Methylosinus sp. H3A: one gene and its partner. The protein of the gene in region 2 binds, or shares a complex with, the protein of the main gene of each other region. Links are inferred from orthologs where the notes say so. Each region holds a gene or a part of one and is shown on either strand. Other genes may lie near its edges. The genes, in order: IY145_RS20185 and dnaG.

The links.
Region 1: the proteins of dnaG (region 2) and IY145_RS20185 are in contact, whole or in part, in a crystal structure (PDB 2R6A), measured with the Geobacillus stearothermophilus proteins. The link is inferred for Methylosinus sp. H3A from one-to-one orthologs. Residues at the interface, in WP_049624496.1 of Geobacillus stearothermophilus: Lys456, Leu457, Leu458, Pro459, Ala460, Asn463, Ala464, Leu467, Leu535, Leu536, Ile537, Ala538, Gln544, Glu545, Asp548, Tyr549, His552; in WP_033016901.1 of Geobacillus stearothermophilus: Ser13, Glu15, Ala16, Gln18, Glu91, Leu92, Asp94, Ala95, Val96, Pro97, Thr98, Ala99, Ala100, Asn101, Tyr104, Tyr105, Ile108.

What each region holds. Positions count from the first base shown.
Region 1 is NZ_JADNQW010000005.1:3,714,360-3,729,348, forward strand. The notes cover bases 6,230-9,217. They hold IY145_RS20185 (replicative DNA helicase), read left to right. Parts: upstream 6,230-6,988; coding sequence 6,989-8,446; downstream 8,447-9,217. Other genes in these bases: rplI (50S ribosomal protein L9), read left to right, coding at 6,230-6,527; IY145_RS20190 (glutathione S-transferase family protein), read right to left, coding at 8,497-9,093; IY145_RS20195 (class I SAM-dependent methyltransferase), read left to right, coding at 9,145-9,217. Also shown: thpR (RNA 2',3'-cyclic phosphodiesterase), read right to left, coding at 1-430; IY145_RS20160 (arylesterase), read right to left, coding at 705-1,316; IY145_RS20165 (ABC transporter ATP-binding protein), read left to right, coding at 1,496-2,185; IY145_RS20170 (ABC transporter permease), read left to right, coding at 2,182-4,740; IY145_RS20175 (DUF2232 domain-containing protein), read left to right, coding at 4,905-5,915; more of rplI, read left to right, coding at 5,961-6,229; more of IY145_RS20195, read left to right, coding at 9,218-9,804; IY145_RS20200 (hypothetical protein), read right to left, coding at 9,841-10,176; IY145_RS20205 (Uma2 family endonuclease), read right to left, coding at 10,283-10,840; IY145_RS20210 (glutathione S-transferase family protein), read right to left, coding at 10,989-11,624; gyrA (DNA gyrase subunit A), read right to left, coding at 11,850-14,591; IY145_RS20220 (hypothetical protein), read right to left, coding at 14,982-14,989. UniProt on the Escherichia coli protein: The main replicative DNA helicase, it participates in initiation and elongation during chromosome replication. Travels ahead of the DNA replisome, separating dsDNA into templates for DNA synthesis.
Region 2 is NZ_JADNQW010000005.1:1,971,353-1,986,217, forward strand. Bases 1-2,864 are described here. They hold dnaG (DNA primase), read right to left. Parts: upstream 2,459-2,864; coding sequence 542-2,458; downstream 1-541. Other genes in these bases: rpoD (RNA polymerase sigma factor RpoD), read right to left, coding at 1-302; IY145_RS12220 (DUF2235 domain-containing protein), read right to left, coding at 2,847-2,864. Also shown: more of IY145_RS12220, read right to left, coding at 2,865-4,028; IY145_RS12225 (TonB-dependent receptor), read right to left, coding at 4,199-6,472; nickel-responsive transcriptional regulator NikR, read right to left, coding at 6,590-7,048; IY145_RS12235 (HupE/UreJ family protein), read left to right, coding at 7,223-8,341; IY145_RS12240 (hypothetical protein), read right to left, coding at 8,397-8,579; IY145_RS12245 (RluA family pseudouridine synthase), read left to right, coding at 8,714-9,427; IY145_RS12250 (GDSL-type esterase/lipase family protein), read left to right, coding at 9,424-10,065; IY145_RS12255 (heme-binding protein), read right to left, coding at 10,031-10,465; IY145_RS12260 (acyltransferase), read left to right, coding at 10,681-11,853; IY145_RS12265 (mucoidy inhibitor MuiA family protein), read right to left, coding at 11,822-13,519; IY145_RS12270 (cytochrome-c peroxidase), read right to left, coding at 13,594-14,865. UniProt on the Escherichia coli protein: RNA polymerase that catalyzes the synthesis of short RNA molecules used as primers for DNA polymerase during DNA replication.

The DNA of each region.
Region 1 (14,989 bases), 1.7 Mb from region 2 along the record:
AATAGCCGCGCGTTCCGAGATAGGTCGCGACCGACGAGCAGGACGCCCCGCGCAGGCGGGCGAGCGTCACATGCGGCACGAATTTGCGCGGCTCGGGCGGAATGCCGATGCGCCGCAGCAGTCGCTCCTGCTCCGCCTGCAGCTCGGCGAGAGCCGAATCGGCGCGCGCCTTCACCACGATGGCGCGCGGTTTGTCGCCTCCGAAGCTCGACAGCTCCTCGAGCGCGATCGAGACCGGGGGCCGGCGGATCGCGGCGAGCGTCATAGCGGCGTCATGGCCGAGCGCATCGTCCACATCCCCGATGAAACGCAGGGTGATGTGATAATTTTCGGCGTCGATCCAGCGGGCTCCCGGAAGGCCTCCGCGCAGCGCGGCGAGATCGCCGGCGACGAGAGTGGGGATTTCGAGGGCGGTGAACAGTCTGGGCATCGGAGATCCTCCATCCTGGCCTCGCAAGGCGCGCGGGAGCGGGTACAGGCCGAAGTCGCTGTCTGCTCGCAGAGCCCCGGCCCGGCCGCGTCGCGGCGGAGCGAGGGGCCGATGTCGGCGCCTCCTCGCGGATCGGCGCGCCGTCTCGGGCGCGCGCAAAGGATGGTGACCGCACTATAGCCGGAATGCGACAGCTGTATCGACAAACCCGCGCGCGACGCCCGTTTTTTCTCGACGACCGAGAGTTATGCGCGACTTCGTTCCCGGCTGCGGTTCAGCGCTGCGCGGCCTCCCGGCGCTTGGATTGCAACGAATCGAGGCTCTTTTCGACGAGCGGCGCGACGCCGGCGACGATCCTCGCGACGCCCGCCCGGCTCGGATGCAGCCCGTCGACGAGAGTCATGCCCTTTTCGCCGACGACGCCGTCGAGAAAGAAGGGATAGAGCGGCAGGCCGCGCCGCGCGGCGAGCTCGGGGAAAATCGCGTCGAAGGATTTTTTGTGATCCTCGCCGAAATTGGCGTTGGCCAGCATTCCGGCGAGCAGCACGTCGAGTCCTCGCTCCTGCGCGGTGGAGACGATCTTCTCGAGGTTTGCGCGCGTCACCGCCGGCTCGAAGCCGAGCAGCATGTCATTGGCGCCGAGCTCCAGGATCAGCAGATCCCCGCCGTCGCGCAGCGCATAGGAGAGCCGGGAAACTCCGCCTCGGGTCGTGTCGCCGGAAACGGCGGCGTTGACGACGCGGGCGTCATAGCCGTCATTCTTCAGCCGCGCCTCGAGCTGCGCCGGAAAGGCGGCGTCGGCCGGAAGCTGAAAGCCCGCGCTCAGACTGTCGCCGAAGGCGACGACGCGCAGAGGCTCGGCCGCCGCAGGGCGCGCGAACGTCATCAAAAGCGCCAGAAAAGCGGCGGCGCACAGGAAAGCGGCCGGGCCGAGCGGCCGAAAGCGCGGCCGGAGACTGGAAACAGCGAGCGCCTTCGCATATGTCGGGGCGGGCGTCTGAGCCGGATCGCGGGACGCGAACCGGCGGGCGGCGCAGCGGCAAACCATTGCAGGACTCCCCCAAAGTGCAGCGGCCGGTCATCGAACTCGAGGATGTCGATCTCACCCTCGGCGCGGGCGCGGCGCGCGTCCATGTGCTCAAGAACATAAGCCTCGCGGTCGCGCGCGGCGAGGCCGTGGGTCTCGTCGGGCCCTCGGGCTCCGGGAAATCCACATTGCTGATGACGCTCGCCGGCCTCGAGCGGCCCGATTCCGGCAAGGTGCTCGTCGACGGGAGCGATCTCGCTCGCCTCGACGAAAACGCCTTGGCGCGGTTCCGCGGAGGGAAGATAGGGGTCGTCTTCCAGTCTTTCCAGCTCATCGCCACGATGACGGCGCTGGAGAATGTCGCCGTTCCGCTGGAGCTCGCCGGCCGCGCCGACGCTTTCGAGCGCGCGGGGCGCGAGCTCGAGGCTGTCGGCCTCGCTCATCGTCTCTCGCATTATCCGTCGCAAATGTCCGGCGGCGAGCAGCAGCGCGTCGCGCTCGCGCGGGCCCTCGCCCCCGATCCCGTCATCCTCGTCGCCGACGAGCCGACCGGCAATCTCGATTCGGAGACCGGCGCGGCCATCGTCGATCTGATCTTCGCGCAAAAGGCGCGGCGCTCGGCGACGCTCGTGCTGGTGACCCACGATCCTTCGCTGGCCGCCCGCTGCGACCGCGCCGTGCGTCTGCGCTCCGGCCGCATCGACGGCGAAGAGGCGCAGGCGTCATGAAGCGCGGCCTCGTCTCGCGGCTGCCGTTGGCGCTACGTTTCGCTCTGCGCGATCTTTCCGGCGATCTGCGCGGCTTCGGCGTCTTCATCGCCTGCATCGTCATCGGCGTCGCCGCGATTTCCGGCGTCGGCGCCGTGTCGCGCTCGCTCGCGGAGGGTCTCGCCCGCGAGGGGCGCACGATTTTGGGCGGCGACGTCTCCGTCGCGACCACCATGCGGCGCCTCGCGCCGCAGGAGCGCGAATTTTTCGAGCGCTACGGCCGCGTCTGCGAAATCGCGCTGATGCGCGCCATGGCCCGCGCCGTCGACGGCGAGGCGACGCTTGTCGAAATCAAGGCCGTCGATTCCGTCTATCCGGGCGCCGGCGCGGTGGAGCTCGCTCCGGCGCGGCCGCTGGCCGAGGCGCTGCGCCAGGGCGATGGCGCATTCGGCCTCGTCGCCGATTCGACGCTGATCGCCCGGCTGGATTTAAAAATCGGCGATAAGGTGAAGATCGGCGCCGCCGCCTTCACGCTGACGGCCGAGCTCGCGAGCGAGCCCGACAAGCTCGCCGGCGGCTTCGGATTCGGCGCGCGGGTGCTGATGAGCCAGGACGCCCTGCGGGCGACCGGGCTCGTTCAGCCTGGCGCGGTGGCGCGCTGGCTCACCCGAATCTCGCTCGGCGGCGCCGGCGCGGTCGCCAGCGACGCGGAGGTCGAGCGTTTCGTGACGGCGCTGACGGCGGCCTTTCCGGACGCCGGCTGGGATTTGCGCAAGCGGGACGCCGTCTCCCCGCAATTCTCGCGCAATCAGGAGCGCTTCACCCAGCTGCTGACGCTGGTCGCGCTGACGGCGCTGGTGGCGGGCGGCGCGGGCGTCGCCAACGCCGTCGCCGGCTTCGTCGCCAAAAAGCGCGACGCTTTCGCGATAATGAAGGCGCTCGGCGCGCCGGCCTCGCGCGTCTTCGTGATGGCGCTGGTCGAAGTCCTGCTCGTCGCCGGCCTCGCCGTCGTCGGCGGCCTCGCTCTCGGCGCGACCTTCCCCTATCTCGCCGATTTCGCTCTTTCGGCGTCCGTCCCCCTGCCCTTTTCGCCCTCGGTCGACGCGCGCTCGCTCGGCGTCGGCGCGGCCTATGGGCTGCTGGTGGCGCTGATCTTCGCGCTGCCGCCGCTCGGCCGGGCCTATGGGACGCCGGTCGCCCGCCTGTTGCGCGACGAGGCCGAGGAGAAAGCCCCGCCGCGCGGTTTTCTGCTCGCATCTTTCGCCGCGGCTACGGCGCTCATCGTTCTGGTGATGGTCTCCGCTGGCGACAAGAAGCTCGCCGCGACCTATATCGTCGCCACGGCGGCGGCCTTTGCGCTGCTGCGCGGCGTGGCGGCGCTGGTCGTTCGCGCGGCGCGACGAATCTCCCATGTGCCCGATGCGCGTCTTCGCCATGCGATCGGCAATATCCGCCGGCCGAAGAGCCTCGCCGCCACATTGATCGTCTCGATCGGCGTCACGCAGACGCTGCTGGTCGCGCTGGCGCTGATCGAAGGCTCGATCCACGCCGAATTGTTCCAGGCGCAGAAGAGCCGCACGCCGAGCTTTTATTTCGTCGACGTCGCCAAGGAGCAGGTCGACGAATTCACGCCTTTCCTCGCCTCCTTCGCCGCCGACTCCCGAGTCGAGCATGTGCCGATGATGCGCGGCCGCATCGTCGCCGTGAAAGGCGTCCGCGCCGAAAATTTGAAGCCGCCGGAGGAGATCGCCTGGGCGCTCGAGGGCGACCGCGGCGTCACTTTCTCCGCCGCGCCGCCGAAGGGCTCGGACATCGTGGCCGGCGGCTGGTGGGGGACGGAGCGGAGCGGCCCTCCCCTCGTCTCGCTGGAGGCGCGCGTCGCCGAAGGGCTCGGAGTCGAAATCGGCGATGAGATGGTCGTCAATGTGCTCGGCCGCGACGTCGCGGCGCGCGTCGCCAATCTGCGCCGCGTCGATTGGCGCAGCTATGGCATCAATTTCATGATGGTGTTCTCGCCGGACGCCTTCGCCGACGCGCCCTATTCGGAAATTTTCACCGTCGCTTTCGCCGATCGCGACGATCCGGTTCGCGACAAGCGACTCGTGCGCGAAGTTGCGGCGCGCTTTCCGCAGGTCGCGGCGCTGAGGGTCAAGGACGCGTTGGAGGCGGTGGAGAAGATCGCCGATCAGCTCACCTTCGCCGCGCGCGCCGCCGCCGGCCTCGCCATCGTCACGGCGGCGCTGGCGCTCGGCAGCGCAGTGGCGGCGAGCCAGCGCGGCCGCCAGCGCGACGCCATCGTGCTGAAGACGCTCGGCGCGACGCGCGGCTGGCTGACCAGCGCTTTTGCGCTGGAGTTCGCGCTGCTCGGGATCGTGGCCGGGATATTCTCTGTCGTCGCAGGCGCGGGCGCGGCAGGCTTCATCCTGGTGGCGTTGATGAAAATGGAGTTCGTCTTTCTGCCCTGGCCCGTCGCTCTGACGACGCTCGGCGCGCTGGTCTTCGCCGTCGTCCTCGGCCTCGCGGGAAGCTGGCGCGCGCTCGGAGAGAAGCCGGGCCCCGCTCTGCGCCGCCAATAGCGCGGAAAAAGCCCCGACGGCGACGTTTTCGGCCGCCGGAAGCGGCTTTTTCGTCGCGCTGCCCTTGCCGGAAGAGATCGGCCGCCTTAAAAGGCGGGCTTCGCCGGCGTTCAGGGGGCTGGACGCGAGATGATCGTGCTCGCCCTCGAACAAGCGTAGAGCCCATGCCCCAGCTTTTACCCGAACGCAAGAAACTGCCCGTTCCCGACAACGGCGATTTTTCGCTGCCGCAGATCTTCGCCTCGCTCGGCGGAGGGCTCGCGGGCGCGGCCGTGTTCGCGGTCATCACCAAGGGCACTTCGGCGGCGGTTTTGTTCGCCTTTCTCGCGCCATTGCCGATTTTGATCGTCGCGCTGGGCTTCGGCCTTCGCCACGGCGCGACCTCGGCCCTCATCGCGACCGGCCTGCTGTCGATCTGGCCCAATCCGATCTTCGGCCTCGTCTACGCCTTGCTCGTCGGCGTTCCGGCGCTCGCCGCCGCCTATGTCGCAGCCGGAGCGCCCTGGCGCAGGCGCGAGCTCGTGACCGCGCATGTGCCGGCCTGGGCGGTTCTCGCCGCCGGCGGCGTGGTGGCGGCGGCGGTTTCCATCGCGGTCACGATCGCTGCGATTCGTTTCGGCGGCCTCGACGAGGCGCTCAATCCGCTGCGCGCCCGCGCCTTCATGGCGATCGAGGATCTGGTGCGGACGCAAGAGCTCGGCGACAAGCTCGATCCGAGCCAGCTCTCGGCGCTCGTCGTCTTCGCCTTCCCGGCGACTCTCGCCGCGCTGACGCTGCTCAGCCACACGCTCAATCTCTGGGGCGCTGGCCTGCTGGCGCGCGCGTCGGACGCGCTCTCGCGTCCCTGGCCGGACATCGCGCAGGAATTCGTGCTGCCGCGCACGGTCGCCGGGCTGTTCCTCGTCGCAGCCGCCGTGGCCTTCCTCGGCGATCTTCCCGGCGAGATCGGACTTGTTTTCGCCGAGACGCTCGGCCTCGCTCTGGCGATGCAGGGGCTAGCGGTCGTTCACGCCCTGCTGCGCGGGACGCGCGTCGGCGGCGTTTCGCTCATCGTCATCTATATCGTCATCGGCCTGTTCGCTTGGCCGATCGTCCTGTTCACCGTGATCGGCGTCGTCGACGCGGTGTTTTCGTTCCGTAGCCGCAAGCAGGCGGCGCAGGCGCGGCGCGGCTGAGATCGCTGCGGTAAAATTCGAGAGAGACACGAGGAGATAGAACCCATGGTCGATGTCATTCTGCTGGAGCGCGTGGCCAAGCTCGGCCAGATGGGCGACACCGTTCGCGTGCGCGACGGCTATGCGCGCAACTTCCTGCTGGCGCGCGGCAAGGCGCTGCGCGCCACCGAGAACAACAAGAAGCATTTCGAGACGCAGCGCGCCCATATCGAGGCGCACAACCTCACCGCTCGCAAGGAGGCCGAGGCCGTCGCCGAGAAGCTCGAGGGGCAGACCTTCGTCATCATCCGCCAAGCGGGCGAGAGCGGCCATCTCTATGGCTCGGTGGCGACGCGCGACATCTCCGACGCGGCGACCGCGGGCGGCTTCACGCTCAACCGCAGTCAGGTCGATCTGCAACATCCGATCAAGGCGCTCGGCCTGCATAATGTGCCGGTGCATCTGCATCCCGAGATCGAGGTGAAGATCATCGTCAACGTCGCCCGCTCCGCCGAAGAGGCCGAGCGCCAGGCGCGCGGCGAGGCCGCCGCCACCCGCGAGGAGACGACGCTCGACGATCTCGGCCTCGAGGTCGGCGCGGCGCTGGCCGAGGCCGGCGACGTCGAGCTCTGATCGCTCGCGACCGATTCTGCTCAATTTAAAAAAGGCCGGAGGCGCTCGCGTCTCCGGCCTTTTTCATAGGCCGGCGATTCGGCGTGGCGAAATTGCCACACACAATCGATTTTACGTGAGCGCGCCGAAAGATGCGCCGCGCATGTGGAAATGACTCACAAAGACGCCGCTCGCGCATTGGAAGGGCCGCGCGCGATCTTTGCCATTGGCGCCGCTCTCCGCTTCGGGCAATGTCGCGGCCGTTCTCGAGTGCCTGTCGCAACGCGTTCAAGTGCATCGAAGACATCCATCAGAGGCAATCAGGCGAACGGCCGGGCTGAGCGTCCCCGAGATGGGGATGATCTCCTCCCGATCGCCATCCGCGCTCGACCTCCTCTCCCGAGGGGACACGGAGCTCCGGCCTTCTGCGCGATGTCGTCGTCGCTGTGATTACCCCGCTATGTTCCGTTCCCGAGAGAGAAATGCTCGACCAGCCCGCCTATCGCACGCCGCCCCATAATATCGAAGCCGAGCAGGCGCTGCTCGGCGCCATTCTCGTCAACAATGACGCATTCGATCGCGTCTCGGATTTTCTGCGGCCGGACCATTTCTCCGAGGAGCTGCACAGGCGCATCTTCGAGGTTTCCTCGCAGATCATTCGCGCCGGCCGCGTCGCCACCGTCGTGACGCTGAAGACGCATCTCGGCGATGTGGAGCTGCCCGGCGGCGTGACGATGCAGGCCTATCTCGCGCGATTGGCGCGCGAGGCGACGACGATCATCAACGCCGAGGATTATGGCCGCACGATCCATGATCTCTCCGTGCGGCGGGAGCTGATCGTCATCGGCGAGGATATCGTCAACGCCGCCTTCGACGCGGCGGTCGATCAGGCGCCGCGCCTACAGATCGAGGAGGCCGAGCGCAAGCTCTACGCCGTCGCCGAGACCGGCCGCTATGACGGCGGCTTCCAGCGTTTCGCCGAGGCGCTCGCCACCGCCATGGATATGGCGAGCAGCGCCTATCAGCGCGACGGCCACCTCTCCGGCATAGCGACAGGGCTCGTCGATCTCGACGAGAAGATGGGCGGGCTGCAGAAATCCGATCTCATCATCGTCGCCGGCCGTCCCGGCATGGGCAAGACGGCGCTCGCCACCAACATCGCCTTCAACATCGCCAAGGCCTATGTGTCCGAGCAACAGCCGGACGGCTCGGCAAAGACGGTGAATGGCGGCATCGTCGGCTTCTTCTCGCTCGAAATGTCGGCCGAGCAATTGGCGACGCGCGTCATCGCCGAGCAATCCGGCGTGCCCTCCTATAAGATTCGCCGCGGCGACATCAACGAGGATGATTTCCGCCGCATCGCCGAGGCGGCGCGGGAGATGCAGAGCGTCCCCTTCTTCATCGATCAGAGCGGCGGCATCTCCATCGCGCAGCTCATCGCGCGGGCGCGACGCCTCAAACGCCAGCGCGGGCTCGATCTGCTCGTCGTCGACTATCTGCAGCTGCTCTCCGGCTCCAAGTCACGCAATGAAAATCGCGTGCAGGAGCTGACCGAGATCACCACGGGCCTCAAGGCGCTGGCCAAGGAACTGGCCGTGCCGGTCATCGCGCTCTCGCAGCTCTCGCGTCAGGTCGAGAGCCGCGACGACAAGCGCCCGCAGCTCTCTGACCTGCGCGAATCCGGCTCGATCGAGCAGGACGCCGACGTGGTGATGTTCGTCTATCGAGAAGAATATTACCTGCGCAATCGCGAGCCGCGCGAGGGCACGGAAGAGCATATCGCCTGGCAGAACGAGATGGAGCGCGTGCATGGACGCGCCGAAGCGATCCTCGGCAAGCAGCGCCACGGGCCCACAGGCACGGTCACGCTCGCCTTCGAGGCGGAGGTGACGCGCTTCTCCAATCTCGCCGAGGAGGACAAGCTGCCGGCGCGGATGTGAGGCCACTTCGCGCCTTGGCGGCGCGTTTCGCCGCCAAGGCGCGAAGGCGATCAGGAAACGCGCGTCGCCTCGTAGGCCGGAACCTCGCGAGAGAAAGCGTCGAGCCAGGCGACGAGCGCGGGATGTTTCGCGCGCCAGGCGCCTTCGAAGCGCAGGTCCAGATAGCCGAGCGCGGCGGCGACGGCCACATGACCGATCGTGACCGGGCCCGCCGGCGGATCGGCGTCGAGCGCTGCGAGGACGCGCTCCACCTTGCCGGTCTGCAGCGCGATCCAATCGGACGAACGCAAAGGCTCCGGCCGCGTCGCCTCGTAACGGATCAGCAGCGCCGCGTCATTGATCCCGTCGCCGAGCGATTGCAGCGTCAGCGCCGCGATGCGCGCGGCGGGATCGGCCGGAAAGAGCTTTCCGCCGCCGGCGAGAAGGTCGAAATATTCGCAGATCACGCGGCTGTCGTAGAGCGTCTCGCCACTGTCGAGAATCAGCGTCGGCACTTTGCCGAGTGGGTTCTGCTCGCGCAGCGTGTCGGCGGGATTGGTCGTGTCGGCGCCGACGAGCTCGAGGCCGGAGCCGAAGCCGAGCAGCTCGGCGACGATGCGCGCTTTGCGGGCGTAGGGCGAGGCGGCGGAATAGCGTAGAATGGGCATTGGTTCCTTCCCGTCGAACAGGCGGTGGGCGAGCAATAGGACGTTACGCAGATGACCGCCAGTCCCGAGCAGATCGCCGCCGGCCAAGCCGTCTATACGCCTGCCGTTCTCCGGCTCTATGACATGCTCGTCCTCGGCCTCTCCAACCGCTTCATCTGGAAATGTCCGACGCCGCGCCTGCGCGCGCTTTATGATCTCCACGCGTCGGGCAATCATCTCGACGTCGGAATCGGCACGGGATATTTCCTCGACCATTGTCGCTTTCCGGTCGCCGCGCCGCGCGTCGCGCTCATGGATTTGAACCCGGACGCGCTTCGCTTCGCGGCGGAGCGCATCGCGCGTTTTTCGCCGCAGACCTATCGCCGCAATGTTCTGGAGCCGATCGCTTTCGACGCGCCGAAATTCGATTCCGTCGGCGTCAATTATCTCTTGCATTGCCTTCCCGGCGCGATCACCGAAAAGGCCGTCGTCTTCGATCATCTGAAGGCGCTGACGAATGACGGCGCCGTCTTTTTCGGCTCGACCTTGCTGCAAGGCGGCGTCGAGCGCTCCGCCGCCGCGCGGCGGCTGATGGCGTTCTACAATCGCAAGGGCGTGTTCTCGAACAGGGCCGACGATTTCGACGGTCTGCGCTATGCGCTCGAGCGGCGCTTTCGCAATGTCGAGATCGACATTGTCGGCTGCGCCGCCCTCTTCATCGCGCGCGATTGAATGGACGCGCGAGCCTCGCGGCTCGCGCGCGCCGGCTCACTCGTAGATCGCGCTCAGCACCACATGGAATTTGGCGACGCTATTGCCGATATTCTTGATCTCGTAATGGATCTCGGTCTCGTCCTTGGTGTCGACGGTCTGTGACTGCGGGTTCGGCTTGATCTCCGTCACCGTGTAATGACGCCAAACGCGCGTCACCTCGAGCGACGTGTCCTGCGTGAAGCCGCTAGCGGTGCTGCCGGTGGCGAAGGGCACGGCCTGCGCATCCCACACCGCGTTGAAGGGCGAGGCGTTGTTCCACCAGCCATGAACCGTCGCGCCAGGCGCGAGGGTATGCTCGGTCTTCGTATCGATGAAAAGCACTTTCGACATTTTCAATCTCCTTTTGTGAAACCGCCGCGTGAAAGAAATGCGATCGGATGCAGAGGAGATTAGGCGCAGCGCTCGCATGAGGCTGTGCGCGCCGACACAGGGGCGTTCAGCGCGCTTCGCCGTAGACGGCCGAGAGCGGAAAGGAGAGACCGGGCGGGTCGAGCTGTATATCGCCCTCGCGAATGACGCGCGTCAGTATATCGCCGCCCTGCCCGCGGCGATGATGGATGACGAGCGGCGAATCTGGATCGAAGATGAGATAATGCGCGACGCTCGCGATGCGGAAATATCCCTCGAGCTTGCCGAGAACGTCATTGCGTCCGGTGGATGGCGACAGCACTTCGACAACGACGAGCGGGCTTTCGACGAGCAGCGCGTCTGGCGGAAGCTCGGGACCGCAATAAAGCTGCGCATCGGGCTCGAAGACGGTGGCGGCGTCGACGCGCACGGCGACTCCGTCCGGGAGAACATGGCAAGGCGCCCCGGCCCGGCGGACGGCGTCCTGCAAGGCGAGCGCAGCAGCGAGCTTCGCCTTCGCATGGGCGACGCGCTCCGACGCCTGAGCGAAGACTTCGCCGTCGACGAGCTCATAGCGGCCGGGCCGACCTTCGGCCCAGACGACGAACTCCTCGGCTGTCATCTTCGTCTTCGGCAGCGCGTTCATGAGACCGATCCTAGCGCGTTTCCAGCCGAAGGGAACACCGGTTCGGCGTTGGAAAGGCGCCAAAACAAAAGCCTAGAGAGTCATTCCGTGTTTCAATGAAACACGGAATGACTCTATCCCAATTTCGCCCCTCGCGCCATTCGGCGTCTCAGCCTTTCAGATCGTCGAAGGGCACCATCACATGCTGGCGATAGGCGGGCCGTTCGCAAAGGCGCGCATGCCAAGCCTCGACATTGGGAAGCGAGGGCCGCTCTATGTCGAGCGCGAAATAGCGAAACAAAGTCGTTCCGGCGGGGATATCCGCGAGGGTGAGATCGTCGCCGGCGAGGAAAGGGCGATCCGCGAGCCAGCTATCGAGAAATTGATAATGCTGCGCGCAACGCGTGACGGCGGCGCGGATCGCCGGCCAATCGCGCTTGTCTTCCGGCGTGCGGTAATAGGCCACGAAAACGCCGTCGACGAAGGCCGGCTGCAACGACGATTGCGCCCAGTCCATCCAGCGATCGAGATGAGAGCGCGCGGCCGGATCGGACGGCCAGAATGCTTCGCCGCCATGGCGCGCGGCCAGATAGCGCAAGATTGCATGAGACTCCCAGACGACGACGCCCTCGTCGTCGATGACCGGAATGCGGCCATGCGGATTGCGCGCGCGAAATTGCGGATCGTCGAGGCCGCCGAAGGCGCCGCCGAGCGGCACATGGGCGTGATCGAGCCCGAGCTCGCCGACGAGCCACATGACTTTCTGCACATTGAAGGAGTTGCGCCGTCCCCAGATCGTGAGCATGCGTTTTTCCCCCTCTTGGACAAGCTGCGTGACGAGACGAGTCTAGACGGATGCGCGCGCGAGCGCCATTGACGCCGGGTTGCGTTTGTCGAAGGGCCGAGGCGGCGATCGGACGCAGCGCAAAAAAAATCGGAGCGCGCCCCCGCGCGAAAATTCCATGAAAAAACACCGCGTTTCGCCGAAACTCGATCTCGGCGAAACGCTGTCGTCGACGAAATCCGAGGCTCAGCCCGCCTCGGGGCCCGCCTCTTCCTCCGCCTCGCCCGCATCGGCCAAATGCTCGACCGAGACGACGCGCTCGCCCTCCGCCGTGTCGAAGACGATGACGCCCTGCGTGCCGCGGCCGGCGATGCGTATGCCCTCCACCGGGCAGCGGATGAGCTGACCGCCGTCGGTCACCAGCATGATCTCGTCGCCCCGGCCCACGGGGAAGGAGGCGACGAGCTTGCCGTTGCGGGCGTTCACCGCCATGGCGACGATGCCTTTGCCGCCGCGTCCGGTGATGCGATATTCGAAGGAGGAGCTGCGCTTGCCATAGCCGTTCTCGGAGACGGTCAGGATGATCTGCTCCGCCTGCTCCATCTCGCGGAAGCGCGCTTCCGTCAGCTCGATCGCGGTCGAGGCCTCCTCAGTCTCCGCCGCGCCCTCCTCCGCGCCTTCCGCTCCCGCATTGCGTCGCTGAGCGGCGGCGCGCTTGAGATAGGCCGCGCGCTCGTCGCCGACCGCCTCGAAGTGGCGCAGGACCGACATCGATATCACGCGATCGTCGTCGGCGAGCGCGATGCCGCGCACGCCCATGGAGGTGCGCCCTTGGAAGACGCGCACATCGCTCACCGGGAAGCGGATGCACTGCCCCTCGCGCGTCGTCAGCAGAATATCCTCCTGCTCCGCCGCGGTGGCGACATCGACGATGGCCTCGCCTTCGTCGAGCTTCATGGCGATGATGCCGGAGCGGCGCACGTCGGAGAAATCCGAGAGCTTGTTGCGCCGCACCGTGCCGCCCGTCGTCGCGAATATGGCGTCGAGCGTCGCCCAGCTCGACACGTCCTCCGGCAGCGGCATGATGGTGGTGATGCGCTCCCCCTGCTCGAGCGGCAGAAGATTGACCAGCGCCTTGCCACGCGCCTGCGGAGCCGCCAGCGGCAGACGCCACACTTTCTCTTTGTAGGCGCGGCCGAGCGAGGAGAAGAACAGCACCGGCGTATGCGTCGAGGCGACGAAGAGGCGCTGGACGAAATCTTCTTCCTTCGTCTGCATGCCGGAGCGACCCTTGCCGCCGCGCCGCTGCGCGCGATAGGTCGAGAGCGGCACGCGCTTGATGTAGCCGGCGTGCGAGACCGTGACGACCATGTCCTCTCGCGCGATCAGATCCTCGTCCTCGACGTCGCCGTCTCCATCGACGATCTGCGTGCGGCGGGGCGTCGAATATTGCTCCTTGACCGCGATCATCTCGTCCTTGACGATCCCGAACAGTTTTTCGCGCGAGCGCAAAATCTCGAGATATTCGGCGATCTCGACGGCGAGCTTGTTCAGCGCCTCGGCGATCTCCTCGCGGCCGAGAGCGGTGAGGCGCTGCAGGCGCAGTTCCAGTATGGCGCGCGCCTGCGCCTCGGAAAGGCGGATCGCGCCATCCTCGGAGAGCACATGCCGCGGATCGGCGATCAGCGCGACGAGCGGCGCCATGTCCTTGGCCGGCCATTCGCGCTCCATCAGCGCCTCGCGCGCCGTGGCGGCGTCGGCCGAGGTGCGGATGAGGCGGATGACCTCGTCGATATTGGCGACGGCGATAGCGAGGCCGACCTGCAGATGCGCCGCGTCGCGCGCCTTGGCGAGGCGGAATTTCGTGCGCCGCGTGACGACCGTCTCACGGAAATCGACGAAGGCGACGAGCACGTCCTTCAGCGTCAGCAGCTCCGGCCGGCCGCCATTGAGCGCGATCATATTGACCGGGAAGCTCGATTGCAGAGCCGTATGGCGCCAGAGCTGGTTCAGCACCACATCCGCCACCGCGTCGCGCTTCAGCTCGACGACGATGCGCATGCCTTGGCGATCGGATTCGTCCCGGAGATCGGAAATGCCTTCGATCTTCTTCTCCCGGACGAGCTCGGCGATGCGCTCGATCAGCGCAGCCTTGTTCACCTGATAGGGAATCTCGGTGAAGATGAGCGCCTCGCGCTCCTTGCGCAAAGTCTCGATCTCGGCCTTGGCGCGCATGATGATCGAGCCGCGCCCGGTCGAATAGGCGTTGCGAATGCCGCCGCGCCCCAGAATCGTCGCCGCCGTGGGGAAATCCGGGCCGGGCACGATCTCCATCAGCTCAGCGACGGTCATGTCGGGCCGGTCGATCAGCGCGATGGCGGCGTCGATCACTTCGCCGAGATTGTGCGGCGGAATATTCGTCGCCATGCCGACGGCGATGCCGCCGGCGCCATTGACGAGCAGATTGGGGAAGCGCGCCGGAAGGACGGTCGGCTCCATCTCCTTGTCGTCATAATTCGGCTTGAAATCGACGGAGCCTTCATCGAGGTTCTCGAGCAGCGCCAGCGCCGGCTTGGCGAGGCGCGACTCGGTGTAACGCATGGCCGCCGGCGGGTCGTTGTCGACGGAGCCGAAATTGCCCTGCCCGTCGATGAGCGGCAGCCGCATCGAGAAGGGCTGCGCCATACGCACCAGCGCGTCATAGATCGCGGCGTCGCCATGCGGGTGATATTTACCCATGACGTCGCCGACGATGCGCGCCGATTTCACGTAAGGCTTATCGGGCGTATGGCCGTTCTCGTGCATGGAGAACATGATGCGCCGATGCACGGGCTTCAGACCGTCGCGCACATCCGGCAGAGCGCGGCTCACGATCACGCTCATCGCGTAATCGAGATAGCTGCGCTTCATCTCGTCGGCGATCGAAACCGGGCGAATATCGGAGCCGGGCGGGGTCGGTCCAGTGTCGTCTGTGTCGTTCTCGGCCAATGGCTCGCCAATCCGATGGATCGTCCAGCGCCCGCCGCGGCGAAAACCTGCCGCGGCGCTTCAGCGCCGGCTCTGTGGAGTGAGCGTCGTCTCATCGTCGACCCGTCTCGCCGACGAAGGTGAGGCGAGTTGTAGATTCGCCGCTCGAGAGAGAGGCGGGCCGCGGAGGTCGCGCTCGCAGGACGTTTCGAACGAGGCGCGCCGGACAGGAGCCTTTCAGCAGCCGTCGACAACGCTCGAAACCGCCTTTTTCCTATAGGCGATTCTTGTCTGCGACGCCAGTTTGCCCGGGCCTGCCGCCCCGCGGTTCCTCTCGGAGAAACACGGGTTTAGAAAAGTTCTTCAAATCATTTCCGATTCATTTTCGTTCCAATTGGTTTCGCTGCGGCGTCAGCTCT
Region 2 (14,865 bases):
CCGCCCTCGGCCTCCTCTTCCTCCGCCTGCTCCTCGCCCTCGGCTTCATCGGGGTCTTCGCCCTCGGAGACGGTGATGCCCATCTCCTGGAGCATCGCATAGACGTCCTCGATCTGGTCCGAGGAGACTTCCTCGGACGGCAGAACGGCGTTGAGCTCGGTATAAGTGACGAAGCCGCGCTTCTTGGCGAGCTTGATCATCCGCTTGACGGCGGCGTCGTTGAGGTCGAGCAGAGGACCGTCGGCGGTTTCCACCGCGACCGCACCCTCGTTTTCGACTTTCTCGTCGTCTTTTTTCGCCATTCTTCGCTCCAAGCCCCACCCCACGCCGCCTTCCCGAGCCGAAGGCTGCGCCATGCCGGGATCGTTCACTTTTTCGCTCGCCGCATTTTAACGAAAACCACAGCGTCGATCGCAAGACAAGCCGGCTGACCCCGCAGAGGACCGTACCGATTCGCCCGAGCCCACAGTCGTGGCCAGGGCTTAACGTCGGCCTAACCAAATTGGTAGAGCTTTGGCTCGCCGGCCGTTCGGCTTGCGGGTCAAAGGCTTCTCAGCGAACGTCCCGACTGTGAACCGAACCCGTCGAGAGCGGCTTCGGTTCCATCGAGCGCGTTCAATTGCGCCTGAATATCGCTTAAGCGCGCGGAATCGTGGTCGTTGGGGGCCGTCGCCAACCTCGCCTCGATTTTCCGAAGTTCTTTATCTAATGCGCGTACGCGATGTTGCAAGACGAGAGCTTGGCGCAAGCTCTCCGCGGCGTCCGCCGGGGCCGCCTCGGCGCGCACGCTCCACAGGGTCGCATGGGCCCCCATGCCGGCCAACCGCTCGCAAAAAGCTTCTAGCCCGGCCGCGGCGGCGGCGCGAGCGAATTCTTCGCGCGCGCTCGCCCCGTCGGCGAGGCTGCGCACCAGCACGGCGAGCAGCTTCTCGCCCTCCGCCGAGGCGAAGTCGAGCGCCGTCACCGTCTCGAGATGGGCGGCGAGGAGCTCCGGGTGATTCATCAAAATCAATAGAATCAGCGCCTCTCTCGGCGAGATGGCAGGCGTCGTGCCGCGATAGAGCGGGGAATTGGCGAGGGCCGCGCCGATCGTCAGCGGGCCGCGGGATGGCTCGAAGTCCCGGCGGAAACGTTGCGGGCCGCCGCCGCCGCGGCGCATGTCCGGCCGGCGTGGCGACTGGCCGCGCGAGCGGCCGAACAGCGAATTGCAGCGGTCGGAAAATTCTTTTTGATAGTGACGGCGCAGCGTCTCGTCGGCGATGGCGCGGCCGAGCTCGCCGAGGCGGCGCTCGAGCGCGGCGCGACGCTCGGGCGTATCGAGCTGAATTCCTTCGGTCTCCCGCGCCCAGAGCAGATCGACCAGCGGGCGCGCGGCCGCAACCGCCGCGGCCACCGCCGAAGGGCCGGCCGAGCGGTAGAGCTCGTCCGGATCCTGCCCCTCCGGCAGCAGAGCGAAGCGCAGGCTGCGGCCGGGGCCGATCAGCGGCAGCGCCGTGTCGATCGCCCGAAAGGCCGCGTTGCGGCCGGCCTTGTCGCCGTCGAAGCAGAGAATCGGCTCCTCGGCGTGATTCCAGAGCAGGCCGCATTGCTCGGCCGTGAGCGCGGTGCCCAGCGGCGCCACCGTCTGCGGAAAGCCCGCCGCCGTCATGGCGATGACGTCGACATAGCCCTCGACAGCGATGAGATTGCCCGATTCATGCGCGGCTTTGCGGGCGTTGTGCAGATTGTAGAGCGTCGCGCCCTTGTGAAAGAGCGGCGTCTCGGGCGAATTCAGATATTTGGCCTTGGCGTCCTTCTCCATCGCCCGCCCGCCGAAGGCGATGACGCGGCCGGAGCGGTCGCAGATCGGGAAAATGATCCGATTGCGAAAACGGTCGTAGGGGACGGCGATACCCTCGCCATGGACGAGCAGCCCGGCCTCGATCATCGTCTCGACGCTCGCGCCCTTGCCCGCGAGATGATCGCGCAGTGCATAGCGCTCGCCCGGCCCGAAGCCCAGCCGAAACTGCGCCTGCTCCTTTTCGCCCAGCTCGCGGCGGGCGAGATAGGCGCGCGCCTCGGCGCCGGCGGGCCCGCGCAACTGCTTCTCGAAAAATTGCGCCGCCCATTCCAGCACCTCGGTCAGCGAGCCGCGGCGCACCTCGGCCTCCTGCGCCTCTTTGGTCTCGACCGGCATGGGCAGGCCGGCCATTCCGGCCAGCTGTTCGACGGCCTCTGGAAAGGTGAGGCCTTCCGTCTCCATCAGAAAGGCGAAGCCATCCCCATGCTTGCCGGAGGAGAAGTCATGGAAGAAGCCCTTGGGGTCGTTGACATAGAAGGAGGGCGTCTTCTCGGCGTTGAAGGGCGAGAGGCCCCGCCACTCGTGCCCCTCCTTCTTGAGCTTGACCTTCCGCGACACCACGGCCGAGACCGGCACGCGGGCGCGAATTTCATCGAGGAAGGAGGGAGGGTATCGCATCGTGCCCCTTGTAGCCGTGCGTCGACGAAAGTGAAGATGTTCGCGCGCGCCCCCTCCCCGATCCTCCCTCGCTTCGCGGGAGAGGGAGCAGATTCGAAGCTTCGCGAAACGTCGCCGCCACCCTCTCCCGCGAAGCGGGGGAGGGTGAGGGAGGGGGCCTTCCGGGCCTTCGGCTCGAATGACGCGGATCACTAGTAGCATTGTCGCTGCGCCCGGCGCGCGCGGCGTCGGCGATTGTGCCCGCTACTCACAATGGATCGCGCCGAGTCGACGCGATGCGATCGTATATACGTAGCTCGTCGGCGAACGCTATAGGCGCGGAGGGGCCCGCTCGCCAGCGGCGCATCGACGCCGTGCCGCGCTTCTATGTGAGAGAGCGCAGGCGCATTCACGCCGGCTCGGTCTCTTCGACCTTCTCCTGCGCCGCCGGAGCGGCGATGGGCGGCAGCTGCTTCGGCCGATAGGAGCCGTCGACCTCGGCTTTTTCGCGCACCGGGGCGCAATCCTCGCCGCCGCCGATCGGGCGAATATAATCGCCGGTCCAGGTCACATGTTTCGCGAGCGACTGGTCGTCGAGCGGATAGACCGAGGGCAGGCCGAGCGTCGCGGGCAGCTTCACCAGCAAAACCGTCGCGAGCCGATAGCCGAAAGTCTGGCTGTTCTCGATTTTCTCGGCTGGATTGGGCCCGAAGGGGCGATCGACGGAGAATTTGACGTCGGGGAAGCGCAGGAGCTTCAGACCATTCTGCGCGGCGCGTTCCGCCATCCACACCAGCGCATAGTCGGAGAGGCCATGCTCTTGGTAGCCGCCGCCGACATTGGAGTGGACGCCGGGGAACCATCGCTCCGCATAGAGCGGAAAGGCGCTCGCCGCATTGCGCGCGCGATGATAGTCGGTGAGCGCGATCGGCGTCGGCCGGAACGGCCAGCGACGCTCGTCCGCCGCCAACGCATGATAGGCGGCGTCGACGCTCGTGCTCAGCGTCACATTGTGGAAGCTGGTCTTGAAGAATTTGTCGATGAGCCGCCCGAAAATTTCGCCATAGGGCGCGCCGAGCGCGCCGACCGTGTCCCACACGCCGAGAAATTTGATCTTCGTCGGATAGGGATGGCAATTGTCGTCGCGAAACTTCTGCGCGGCGCCGCCGCCCGGCCGCCATTCGTCCGCTCTGTCCTTGTAATGGTCATAGGCGATGGAGACGAGCGGCAGATTCCAGCGTTGCAGAACGCCGAGATTGTGAACGAGCCCGGCGATGCTGCGGGCGGTGTAGGCGCCGCGGCTGAAGCCGAAGAGATAGATCTCGTCGCCGACCTCGTAATTGCTGACGATGAAGGCGTAAGCGTCCTTGATATTGTCGGAGATGCCGAAGCCGAATGCGCCGCCGATGACTTTCTCGTCTTTGCGCGTGCCGACGCCGGCGATGTAATGGGTGAGCTGCGGCCGGTCGTCGGCGTCGGCGAAATCCGTCGCCTGGAGCATTCGGACGACATTGGTGCCGCGCTTGGTCGGCTCGTTCCAGGTGCCGTCGCAGAAGATCACGAGTTTCTTCTTGGCCTTGATGTCGGACATAATCGTCTCTTTCGCAACGAATCGGAGCGTCGAAAAAAATCGCGCGCCGCAAGAAAAGGGATCGCTGCGACAGACGGCAAGGCCGCATTGCCGGCGTCGCGCGGGGCGCTCAGCCTAGCCGAGCTTTTCGCGTGACGCCAGATCGAGACACGAAACTCGTGAGACTCCGCTCAGAAAGGCAGCGGGCCTGTGATCGAGACGCGCACGGCCGGCGGCTCCATCGGCTTGAAATGACGGCCCATCACGCCGACCGAGCAGACATTGCCCGGCGCGACGCCCGCCTTGCAGAGGCCGTAGAGCGGATCGGAGGGGATCAGCGATCCATAGCCGTAGGTGATCATGTCCGAGCGCGAATTGGTGACGTTGAAAGCGTCCGCCTGAATGCTCCAGCCATTGTCGAAGCGATAGCCGGCGCGCAAATTGAGCGTTCCGGTCGCCGGAGATTTGAAGGCGCCGTCCGCGGTCAGCGGGCGCTCGCCGAGATAGCGATAGCGCAGCGCCGCGAAGGGGCCCGTCGCCTCGCCCACTTCGATCTGGCCCATGGCGACGATGTTCGGCGAGTCGGGAATGAAATTGCCGGGGGCGTTGCCGACGAAGGTTCCGTAGCCGATCGCATCGGGCGAGAGAAGATCGATCCAGGCCAGCGCCTGCTGCTGGTCGACGCCGCGGAAGCGCGCATGCGACAGCGACACGCTGCCCTCCATCCGCAGCCAGGAGGTGGGCGTGTAGTGATTGATGATCTCCACGCCATAGCGCCGGCTCGGCCGGCCGAAGGCAGTGCTGCCGGAATCGCCCTCGAACTGATTTTCCGAATCATTGTTCAGCCACCAGAGGGCGACCGAGGATTCGAGCCCCTCGAGCAGGCGCGTGGTTCGCAGGCCGATCTCGGCGCCGCGTTGCTTCACCAGCAGCGGGATGGTCGCCACGGAGGAGCCGTCGGCCGGGCTCAGCCGGGTCACGGTTCCGCGCACGTCGGTGGAATGCAGCCCCTCGCCGAAATTGAGGAAGAGCTCGGTCTGCTCGAAGGGGCCGACGACGATTCCGACCTTCGGGCTGCCCATCGTCGCCGATTTGGAGCCGCTGTTCCAAGGGCCGGTCCAGATCGGAGCGCCATTCCCGTCCTTGGGCGCGGAGAGCGGATCCTGCAGGCTGCCGACGCTGGCGGCGAAATAGTCGAAGCGCACGCCGCCGGTGGCGCGCAACCAGGGCGTGAAGCGAACCGTCGTGTCGGTCCAAAGGCCCACGCTGCCTTCCGCCACATGGCTGTTGACGATCGCGTCATAGGGCTGGCGGCGCCAGCTGTCCTGGAGGCCGATGCGAATATTGTCGTAGCGGCTCTCGAGGCCGATGCGCGATTCGATCGGCAGGCCGGCGATCTCGTATTTATAGGCGTGCTGCGCGTTGACGCCGAGCACCGTGCGCCGGTCGAACTGGCGGAACTGGTCGCCGATATCGGGATGCGAGAGGAAATAGGTGAAATTATTGTAGAGATCGAGCGTCGAGCGAATGGCGTAGGCTTCCACGCGCGAGGAATGCGGCCCTTCCGTCTGGCTCCAGCGCGCCGAGAGGCTGAAGCGCGAGGCGTCGCCGCCGTCCGTGCTATCGAGATTGCCCCACAGCGGAAGGACGCCGCCATAGACGGCGCGCGACGGAATCTGGTCGGTGGAGAACCAGCGGTTGGCGTAGGCCATCGCGGTGATCGAGAGGCCGTCCTCCTGCGTGCCGCGCGACCAGCGCAGCACCGAATTGATCTTGCGCATTTCATCCGGCCGCGTCCAAGGGCCGTTGTAGATGCTGGATTCGATGGCGGTCAGCAGATTGCCGCCATTCACCTCGAAGCTCTTGGCCCCGAGCAGGCGGCCATAGGCGAAGCTGCCACCCGTCGCCCGGAAGAAGCCGCGATCGAGCTTGTCGATATATTGCATGTCGACGGCGCCGGCCGAGGAGAAATCGCCCTTGTCGGCGTAATAGGGGCCTTTGCGGCCGACGACGGAGGAGAGCAGCTCCGGGATCAGGAAATTGGCGTCGGCATAGCCCTGGCCGTGGCCATGCGTGCGCATGTTGATCGGCATGCCGTCCAGCGTCAGCGAGAAATCCGTGCCGTGGTCGAGCTGGAAGCCGCGCAGAAAATATTGGTTCGCCTTGCCTTCGCCGCTGTGCTGCGTGACCGAGAGGCCGGGGACGATCTCGAGCGCCTCGCCCGGACGCGCGAAGGGAACGGCGTTGACCTGCTGGCCGCTGAACACGGTCTCGCTGGCCGCCTCGACCCTCACTCTCGCCTTTTGCGCGTCGTCCGAGCGCGTGGCCGCCGCCCCCGGCGTCGCGGCCGCGATCGGCGCGGCGACGTCGATGTCCGGCAAAGCTTCTTGCGCAACGGCGCCGCCGCCGAAAAGCGCGACCGTCAGGGCCAATGCGGAAATTTCGCCAATTCGCCGGCTGGTCATCGCTGCTCCCCCGTATGATTTTTTATTAATCTGATCATACGAGAGGGGTCGGGGTCAACGACGAGATCGACGACTCCGTACGGATTTACCCAGAGCGTTGCATTTCCGTCACAGGCCTCAGGCGTGAGTGTGCCCATGGTGGGGCTTTGGCGCGGAAGCCTCCTCGGGCGAATGGGCCTCCGCCGGCGCGACGACGAGCTGGCCATAGCGCACGCCGCGCTCGCCGATCACATGCTGGGCGAAATGCTCGACCTCGGACTTGGGCCCGCGCAGCAGCGACACCTCGAGGCAGGTCTCCGCGTCGACGTGAACATGCAGCGCGGCGATGGAGAGATCGGCGTGGCTGTGATGGTCATGCATCAGCCGCTTCGACAATTGCCGCGTCTCATGATCGTAGAGATAGACGAGCGCGCCGATGCAGGCGCGGTCGCTGTCGTCGACTTTCGGCTGCTTCATCAGGCCTGCACGCACGAGATCGCGCACCGCCTCGGACCGATTCTGATGGCCGCCGGCCTCCATATATTGGTCGAGAGCGGCCATGAGATCGTCGTCGATGGTCATGGTGACACGCTGCATATCGGAACGCTCCCCCCGCACGGCGGTCCAGGCTGGTCCGCATGTCATTGTTTTTACCCGTCCCACAGCGCCGCCGCAATCGCGCGGCGCGCCACGGGCGCGCGGCCTTGTCCATTTTCGCGACGTCGGGCATTGTGCGCGGCCCGTCCTGAGGCTTCGCCGGAGTCCGCGAAAATGAGCTGGTCGTTGAAATGCTTGCCGATCGTCGTCGCCGCAGTGCTCGCATTCGCCGCTCCGGCCTTTGCGCATACGGCCGATATTTCGACGGTCAAGATCGTCCCCGAGAAAGACGGAATCTACCGCGTCGAGGTCGGCTTTCTGGCGACCGATCTCGAGCGCATCTTCTCGCAGACCATGGCGGAGCGCGCCGGCGTCGATATTTCGCAGCCCGGCGTGCTGGAGACCGAGATCGGCAAGCTCATCCAGCGCCGCATCTCCCTGCATGACGCCGAGGGGCGCGCCTGCACGGGGCGCGTCGATTATTCGGGCGAGGATCCGACCAATGCCGACAGCGCATTGGTGAAGCTGAAGTTCGATTGCGCGAGCGTCCCCGGCCAGATTTTCTACGATGCGAAAAAGCTGCTGGAGGCCGCGGGCTCCAAGGGCAAGCATCTCGTCACGCTCACCGGGGCCAACGCCGGCGAGACGATGCTCTATCCCGCCGATCCGGCGCTCGATCTCTCCAAGCCGATGGAGACGGTCTGGCAGCTGATGTGGAAATTCGTCCAGGCCGGCGTCGAGCATATTCTCACCGGCTACGACCACATTTCCTTTTTGATCGCTATTCTGCTGTGGGCGACGCGCGTCTGGCCGGTGGTGAAGATCGTCACCGCTTTCACCGTCTCCCATTCGGTCACGCTGTCGCTGGCCGCGCTCGATATCGTCACGCTGCCCTCGCAATGGGTGGAGGCGGCGATCGCCGCCTCGATCATTTATGTCGCGGTCGAGAATTTCTTCTCGCGCCGCGTCGACGGACGCTGGCGCGACACGTTTTTCTTCGGCTTCATCCACGGCTTCGGCTTCGCCAGCGGGCTGAAGGAGCTCGGCGTGCCGGCCGACGCCGTGCTGCCGGCGCTCGCCTCCTTCAACATAGGCGTGGAACTCGGACAGGTGGCGATCGTGCTGGTCTTCGTGCCGGCCTTGCTCTTCATCGACAAGCAGACCGGCGGCAAGCGCAGCCCGCAGCTCGTCTATGCGCTATCGGCGGTCATCGCGCTGCTCGGCGCCTATTGGCTGCTGGAGCGTGTCGGGGCGCTCGATTTCCTGCTGGCGCATCTCGGTCATTCGGCCTGACGCGGCGGGAGCGCGGCGGCGATGGCGGCCGCGCTCCGACGGGGCGACGTCACGCTCATTTGGTGACGATGAAAGACCCGAGTATGCCGCCGAGCAGGGCGCCGATGATCACGGCCCCGATGGCGGCGGGAAAGCCGACGACGCCGGCCCCCATGACGGCGCCGAGCACGGCTCCGACTCCTCCGAAAATATAGGCGTTCCGCGTCAACATGCGGTCGACTTGATCTCCTTCGGCCATGGTGCTCTCCGTTATTTTTATCGCGAGCCCTTCGAGCAGGGCTGGCTCCGCATCTCTCTAGCTAGCGCGCCGATATCGGCGGCAAGGGCCCGTAGACGCGCAGGCGGGCGAAATCGCCGCGCGTTTCAATTAGGATGCTTCCCATGACTCCGGACGATCTCGTCTCGCGGCTGCTCTATCGGGACGGGCTGATGCTCGTCGTCGACAAGCCGGCGGGCCTGCCCGTGCATCGCGGCCCCAAGGGCGGCGACAATCTTGAGGATCATTTCGACGCGCTGCGCTTCGGCCTGCCGCGCTCGCCCGCGCTCGCCCATAGGCTCGATCGCGACACCTCCGGCTGCCTCGTGCTCGGCCGTCACCGCAAGGCGCTGGAGCGGCTCGGCAAGCTCTTCCATGACGGGCGCATCAAAAAGACCTATTGGGCGATCGTCGAAGGCGCGCCGCAGGCGGAGGAGGGCCATATCGACATGGCGCTCGGCAAGCTCGATTCGACGCGCGGCTGGTGGATGCGGCCCGATCCGCTGGGCCTGCCGGCGCAGACCTCATGGCGCGTCATGGGCCGCGGCCGCGATGCGCGAGGCGACGACATCGCCTTTCTGGAGCTGAAGCCGCATACGGGCCGCACGCATCAGCTGCGCGTTCATTGCCAGGCGATGGGCTGGCCGATCCTCGGCGATCCCGTCTATGGCCATGGCAAGCGCGAAGGCGCGCCGCCGCTGCATCTTCATGCGCGCGAGATCGACGTTCCGATGCGCGAGAACAAGGAGCGCATCGTCGTTCGCGCCCCCGCGCCGTCGCATATGCTGGACACGCTCGCGCTCTGCGGATGGAGCGGCGAGGAACCATGACCGGGCCCATCCGCATCTGCTTTTTCGGCGATAGTTTCGTCAATGGAACGGGCGACGACGACGGCCTCGGCTGGGTCGGCCGTCTCGTCGCGCGCGCGCGGCGCGCGGGCCGGGACGTGACCTCTTATAATCTCGGCGTTCGCCGCGACACCAGCGCCGACATCGCCGCGCGTTGGGAGGAGGAGGCGCGCCGCCGCCTGCCTGCCGGCTGCGACGCGCGCCTGGCGTTTTCCTTCGGCGCCAATGATTGCGCGGAGGATGAAGCGGGCGGCGCGCGCATGCCGCTCGAGGCGACGCTCGCCCATGCGGAGAAAATATTGCGCGACGCCGCCATGCTCGCGCCCGTTCTGATGGTCGGGCCGTTTCTACCGGGCGGGCCGCGCGTCGAGGCGCGCATCGATCGGCTCTGCGGCGAAATGCGCAGCCTCGGCGCCGAGCTGCGCATTCCCTATATCGAGACGCGCGGCTTCATCGCGCGCTGCGAGGTGTTTCTGCGCGAGGCGGACGCCGGCGACGGCGCCCACCCCAATCGTGGAGGCTATGCAGCGCTCGCCGATTTCATCGGTGCGTCTCCCGCTTGGCGCGCATGGCTCGACGGCGAGCTCACGTCCGCCAAGGATGCGCCGGCAGATCGCTGACGCCGACGACGGCGACGCCGGCGAGCGCGACCGCGTGGTCGTTCTCCACCGAGCTGCCGCTCACGCCGATGGCGCCGACGAGCACGCCGTCTTCATCGACGATCGGCAGGCCGCCGGGGAAGGTGATGAGCCCGTCATTGGAATGCTCTATGCCGAAGAGCGGGCCGCCCGGCTGCGACAATTTGCCGATCTCGCCGGTCGGCATGCCGAAGAAGACGGCCGTCTTCGCCTTCTTGATCGCAATGTCGATGCTGCCGACCCAGGCGTCGTCCATGCGATGGAAGGCTTTGAGATCGGCGCCCGAATCGACGACCGCGATGCACATTTTCGTGCCGAGCTCGGCGGCGCGCTTGCGAGCGGCGGTGATCGCGGCTTCCGCCGCGGCGATATTGACATGCATGGGGAGCTCTCCTCGGAAGCGAGCGCTTCGACATCACTCAAATGGCTGCGCCGAAGGCGCTTTCAAGAGCCGCGCCGCGAGGTCGCCGGCGATCCGCCGTTCACGCCGAGACGGCGCGATAGACGAAATGTTTACGTTTGCGTTCGAAACTCGAGCTCGACCGGCGCCTTTTCCCGACATTTTGCGCCTCGCGGTCGAGAATTTGGAGTCGTTCATTGCCCGCCCCGATCGCGGTCGTCCCCCGCTCATCGAATAGCGCCCATTCGCCGCATGTCGCCGCGATCCGCGGCCTCGCGATCCTCGGCGTGGTCCAGTGCCATTATCTCGGCCTGCGCGGCGTCTATGAGCTGTTCTCCATCCCGGCCCCGATCGTCGAGACATTGATCGCCTGTGGCGCGGGCGTCGATCTGTTCTTCGTCCTGTCGGCGTTTCTTCTCACGCGCAGTCTGCTTTTGTGCGAGCCGGGACGAAGCTCCGCGCTCGCCTTCTACCGGCGCCGCGCTTTTCGCATTCTGCCCGCCTATTGGCTGTTGCTCGCCTCGGGATTCGCGCTCGCGCCGCTCCTGCCCGCCGGGCGCTGGTCGAATTGGCTGCTCGACGGCGCATATTCGCCGCTTCACTACCTCGCTTTCCTCCAGAATTGGCAAATCGGCGCCGATGGCGCGTGGAGGGGCTATTTCTTCGCGCATAGCTGGTCGCTGGCGGTAGAAGAGCAATTCTATCTCGTCATCCCGCTCGTCGTCATCGGCATGACGCGTCGCCGATTGGCGTTGCTCGCCGGTCTCGCGATCGTGACGGGGCCGGCGATCCGATTGCTCATCGGCGCGCATATGCCCGCTCAGGCGGCCTATTGCTGGCCGATCGCCCGAATGGACGCTTTCGGCTGGGGCGTGCTGGCTGCTATTCTCGCCAATGCGCGGCCCGACATTCTCGCGCGGCTTCCGGCGCGCGTGCTGGCCGCCGGCTCGATGGCGCTGTTCGCGGCGCTCGCCGCTTTCGCGCATGCGTCGACGCGGACGAGCGTCGAGGCGTTCTCCCTCTATCTCGCGCCTGTCGACGCGCTCGCCGCGGTCTTGGTGCTCGCGGCCGCCGCCATGCCCTCGGGCTCGCGGCTCGAACAGACCGCGCCACACCGCTGGCTCGTCTGGGCGGGCGAGCGTTGCTATTCGATCTATCTCTTCCACAACGCCTTCTTCGGCCTCGCGATGGTCGCCGCCGAAAATGTCGCGCCGACCGGCGGCGCATTGACGCAGCTCGTCGCGACGCCGGTCGCCTTCGTCTGCCTGCTGGCCTTCGCGGATCTCTGCTATCGATTTGTCGAGCAGCCCTTTATCGCGTTCGGAAGGCGGGAGCGCGTCACCTCTGAGCGATGGGCGCCGGCTGGGTGACGATCTCGCGCTCCGCCGGCCATTTCACGCGATAGGCGAGACGCAGCTCCTTGGTCTCGCCGGGCTTGGCGTCGAAGCTCCAGGCCATCACGCCGCGCTTGTCGGCGAGCTGCTTCGTCGTGGGCGGCGTCGTCTGCGGCAAGGTCTCGATCGTGATCGCCGTGTTCTCGGAAAAAGGAATCTGATCGATCGCCGTCACCGGAATGGCGAAGTCATGCAGATTCTGGATCGTCGTCTTGAAATCACGCGTCTCATATTTCGTCTGGCCGAACCAGCTCGGCTCGTTCTCGACGCGTTTGACCGGCGCGCGCGCGACCTTGATCCTGTCATCGGCGCCGAAGCCCAATTCGACAGCCTCTCCCGGCGCGACGAAAGCGATGCGGCTCTGTCCGACATGGACGCCGTCGCGCTGCACGGCGACGGGGCCGGGCAGCAGCGGCGCATCCTCCTCATTGACGATGCGCGCCTCGAGAAATGCGGTCGGATCGAGCGCCGGCGCGACGCGCGCGACGAGCGTCGGCTCCATGCGGCGTGAGGAGAGGATGAAGCTCTTGGTCGCGCCGTCGCCGGGCGCGCCGACGCGCCCGGGGATTTTGAAGCTCGCCTGAAACGCGTCGGATTCGAGCGTGGCGGTCTGCTGCTCCACGGGCGCAGGCTCGGGCGCCGGGGCGATAGGCGCGGCGAGGGTCGCCGACTCCGCCGGTCTGCGCGTCGCGACGCCGCGTTCGAGCGCCGCCGCCGGCGCGGCGGCTTTGCGCGCATAAACGACGGGCGGCTCGTAAAAGCTCACCCGCTGCGGCTGCACATCGGGCGCCGCCGCGCCACGATGCGCCCGCGTCGTCGAGACGGTGAGCGCGACATCGCTCCAATCCTCGCCCGTGTTCTGCGTCACCGTGGCGCGGCGAACGAGATCGAGCCGCGGCTTGCCGTCCTTGCCGCTCGTGTCGAGCCGCGCGTCATAGGCGGGCCGCCAAAAGGCGTTGGAGACGAGATAGGCGATGGTCAGACGCAGCTTTCCTCCGCTCGCCGATTCGACGGCGATGGCCGCCTCGCGCGCCGGGCGCCGCGTCGCGCGTCCGCCCGCTCCGACCTCCAGCGCATGAATCTCGTCGTCGAGCTCTTTCGCCTTGGCGCGCGCATTGCGCAATTCCTCGCCGGTCTTCGTCAGCGCGGAGCCGATCGCGTCGAAGGCCGCGTTCCATTCGCCGATCGCGAGGGGCCGCGCCTCGGGCGCGATCTTCTCCGGGCCGGCCTGCGAATAGCGGGCGATCATCGCCTGCTTGGCGGCGAGCGCGTCGAGCGTCACCTGCAAGCCCTCGCGCGCGCCGCGCAATTGCTTCAGCTTTGCTTCGATCGCCGAATCCGGCGCGCGCGTCTCGTCCGGCGCGAGGCGCGTTTCGACCGCGCCGATCGTCACGCGGCCATTGGCCTCTCCAGAGACGCGCAGCGAATCTGGGTCGAGCGAAAAGGGAAGGTTTTTGAGGAGAATGGTCGAGGCTCCGGCGACGAGATCGATCGTCGCCTCGCGCGTCACCGTCGCCGCGTCGGGATGGACGATGACGCTGTCGATCGTCGAGGCCGCCTCCACGATCGTCTCTTTCGCCTGTGCGGCGGCGAGAGCGACAGTCGATGAGACACAGACGAGCAGTATGACGCGAAGCCGCATGGGGCCGCCTCCTCGAGGGAAAAGGAGGTTCTATCCGGCCCAATGCTTATGGCCTTTTCGCGGCGGAGGCGGCGCTATTTCTCGGCCCGGCCGGCGTGCGCCGGGCGGTCGGTCAGCGTGTGCAGGAAGGCGACGATGGCGTCGATCTCGCCATCGTCGAGCCGCGGCGTCTCGCCGGGCTTTCGATCATAGGGAACTTCCTTCACATTCACATTGTCGTGGAATTTTTCCGGCAGATCGTCGTATTTGTCGATCGCCCCCGCCTTCTTCGGATACCAGCGCGCCGGATCGGTGTCGCGCGTCGCATAAAAGGCGACGACGTCGCGCAGGCTCGAGAAGACGCCATTGTGCAGATAGGGGCCGGTCACGGCGATATTGCGCAAGGTCGGGGCCTTGAACTGGCCGCAGAGGCCGTCGATCGCATAATTCTTGGGCGCGATCTTCGCGAGGCCCTCGCGCTTGCACAGGCCGAGATCGACGTGATCCGCATCCTTATTGTCGGGGATCGCCAAATTGCGCGGCGCGCCGAGCGCGTCATAGCTGAAATCGGTGAAGAGCCAGTCCTGCGGGCGGCGCGACGTCTCCTCGCCGACGTGACAGGCGAGGCAATTGCCCTTCTTCTTGTCCTTGAACAGCGCGAAACCGCGCGCTTCTTCCGCCGTCAGCTTCTCGCGCCCGCGCAGAAAATCGTCGAATTTCGACGAGAAGGGATGAAAGCGCGCGGAGCTCTCATAGGCCGCGACGGCGCGCGCCAATTTCTCGAAGGCGGAATCGCTCTCGAAAATCTTCTCGCCATAGACGCGCCGCGCGAGATCGGCATAAGGGCCCGTCCCGATCTTCTCGACGACGACGGCTTTGGACGGATTGTTCATCTCGCGCGGATTGAGCAGCGGCCCTTCGACCTGAGCGACGAGATCATTCGCGCGTCCGTCCCAAAATTGTCCGCCGACAGGAACGAGCTCCGTCTCGCCGGTTTCTTCGTCCTTCTTCTTCATGAAGTGAAAGCGCGGGCTGAAGGAGGCGTAAGAGAGCGTCGGCGTCTTGCGCGTCCCGAGCGCATCCGGCCGACTGCCGCGCGCCAGCGCCGCGATCGGCGAGCCGTTGTTGCCCTGAAACGCCTTGGCCGGATCATGACAGGAGGCGCAGGAGAGGCCTTGGGGCTCCGAGAGCCGCTTGTCCTCGAAAATCCTCTTGCCCAGCAGCTCGCGCGGCGCGAGGCCGGCTTCGTCCGCCGTCCGCGCATCCGTCGTCGCGGATTCGAGGCTCGCCGCGGGCGACGCCGCGGCGAGGAGAAACAGGCAGGCGCGCGACAAGGTCGAGAGGCGCGATCGAAACGCGAGCGCCAT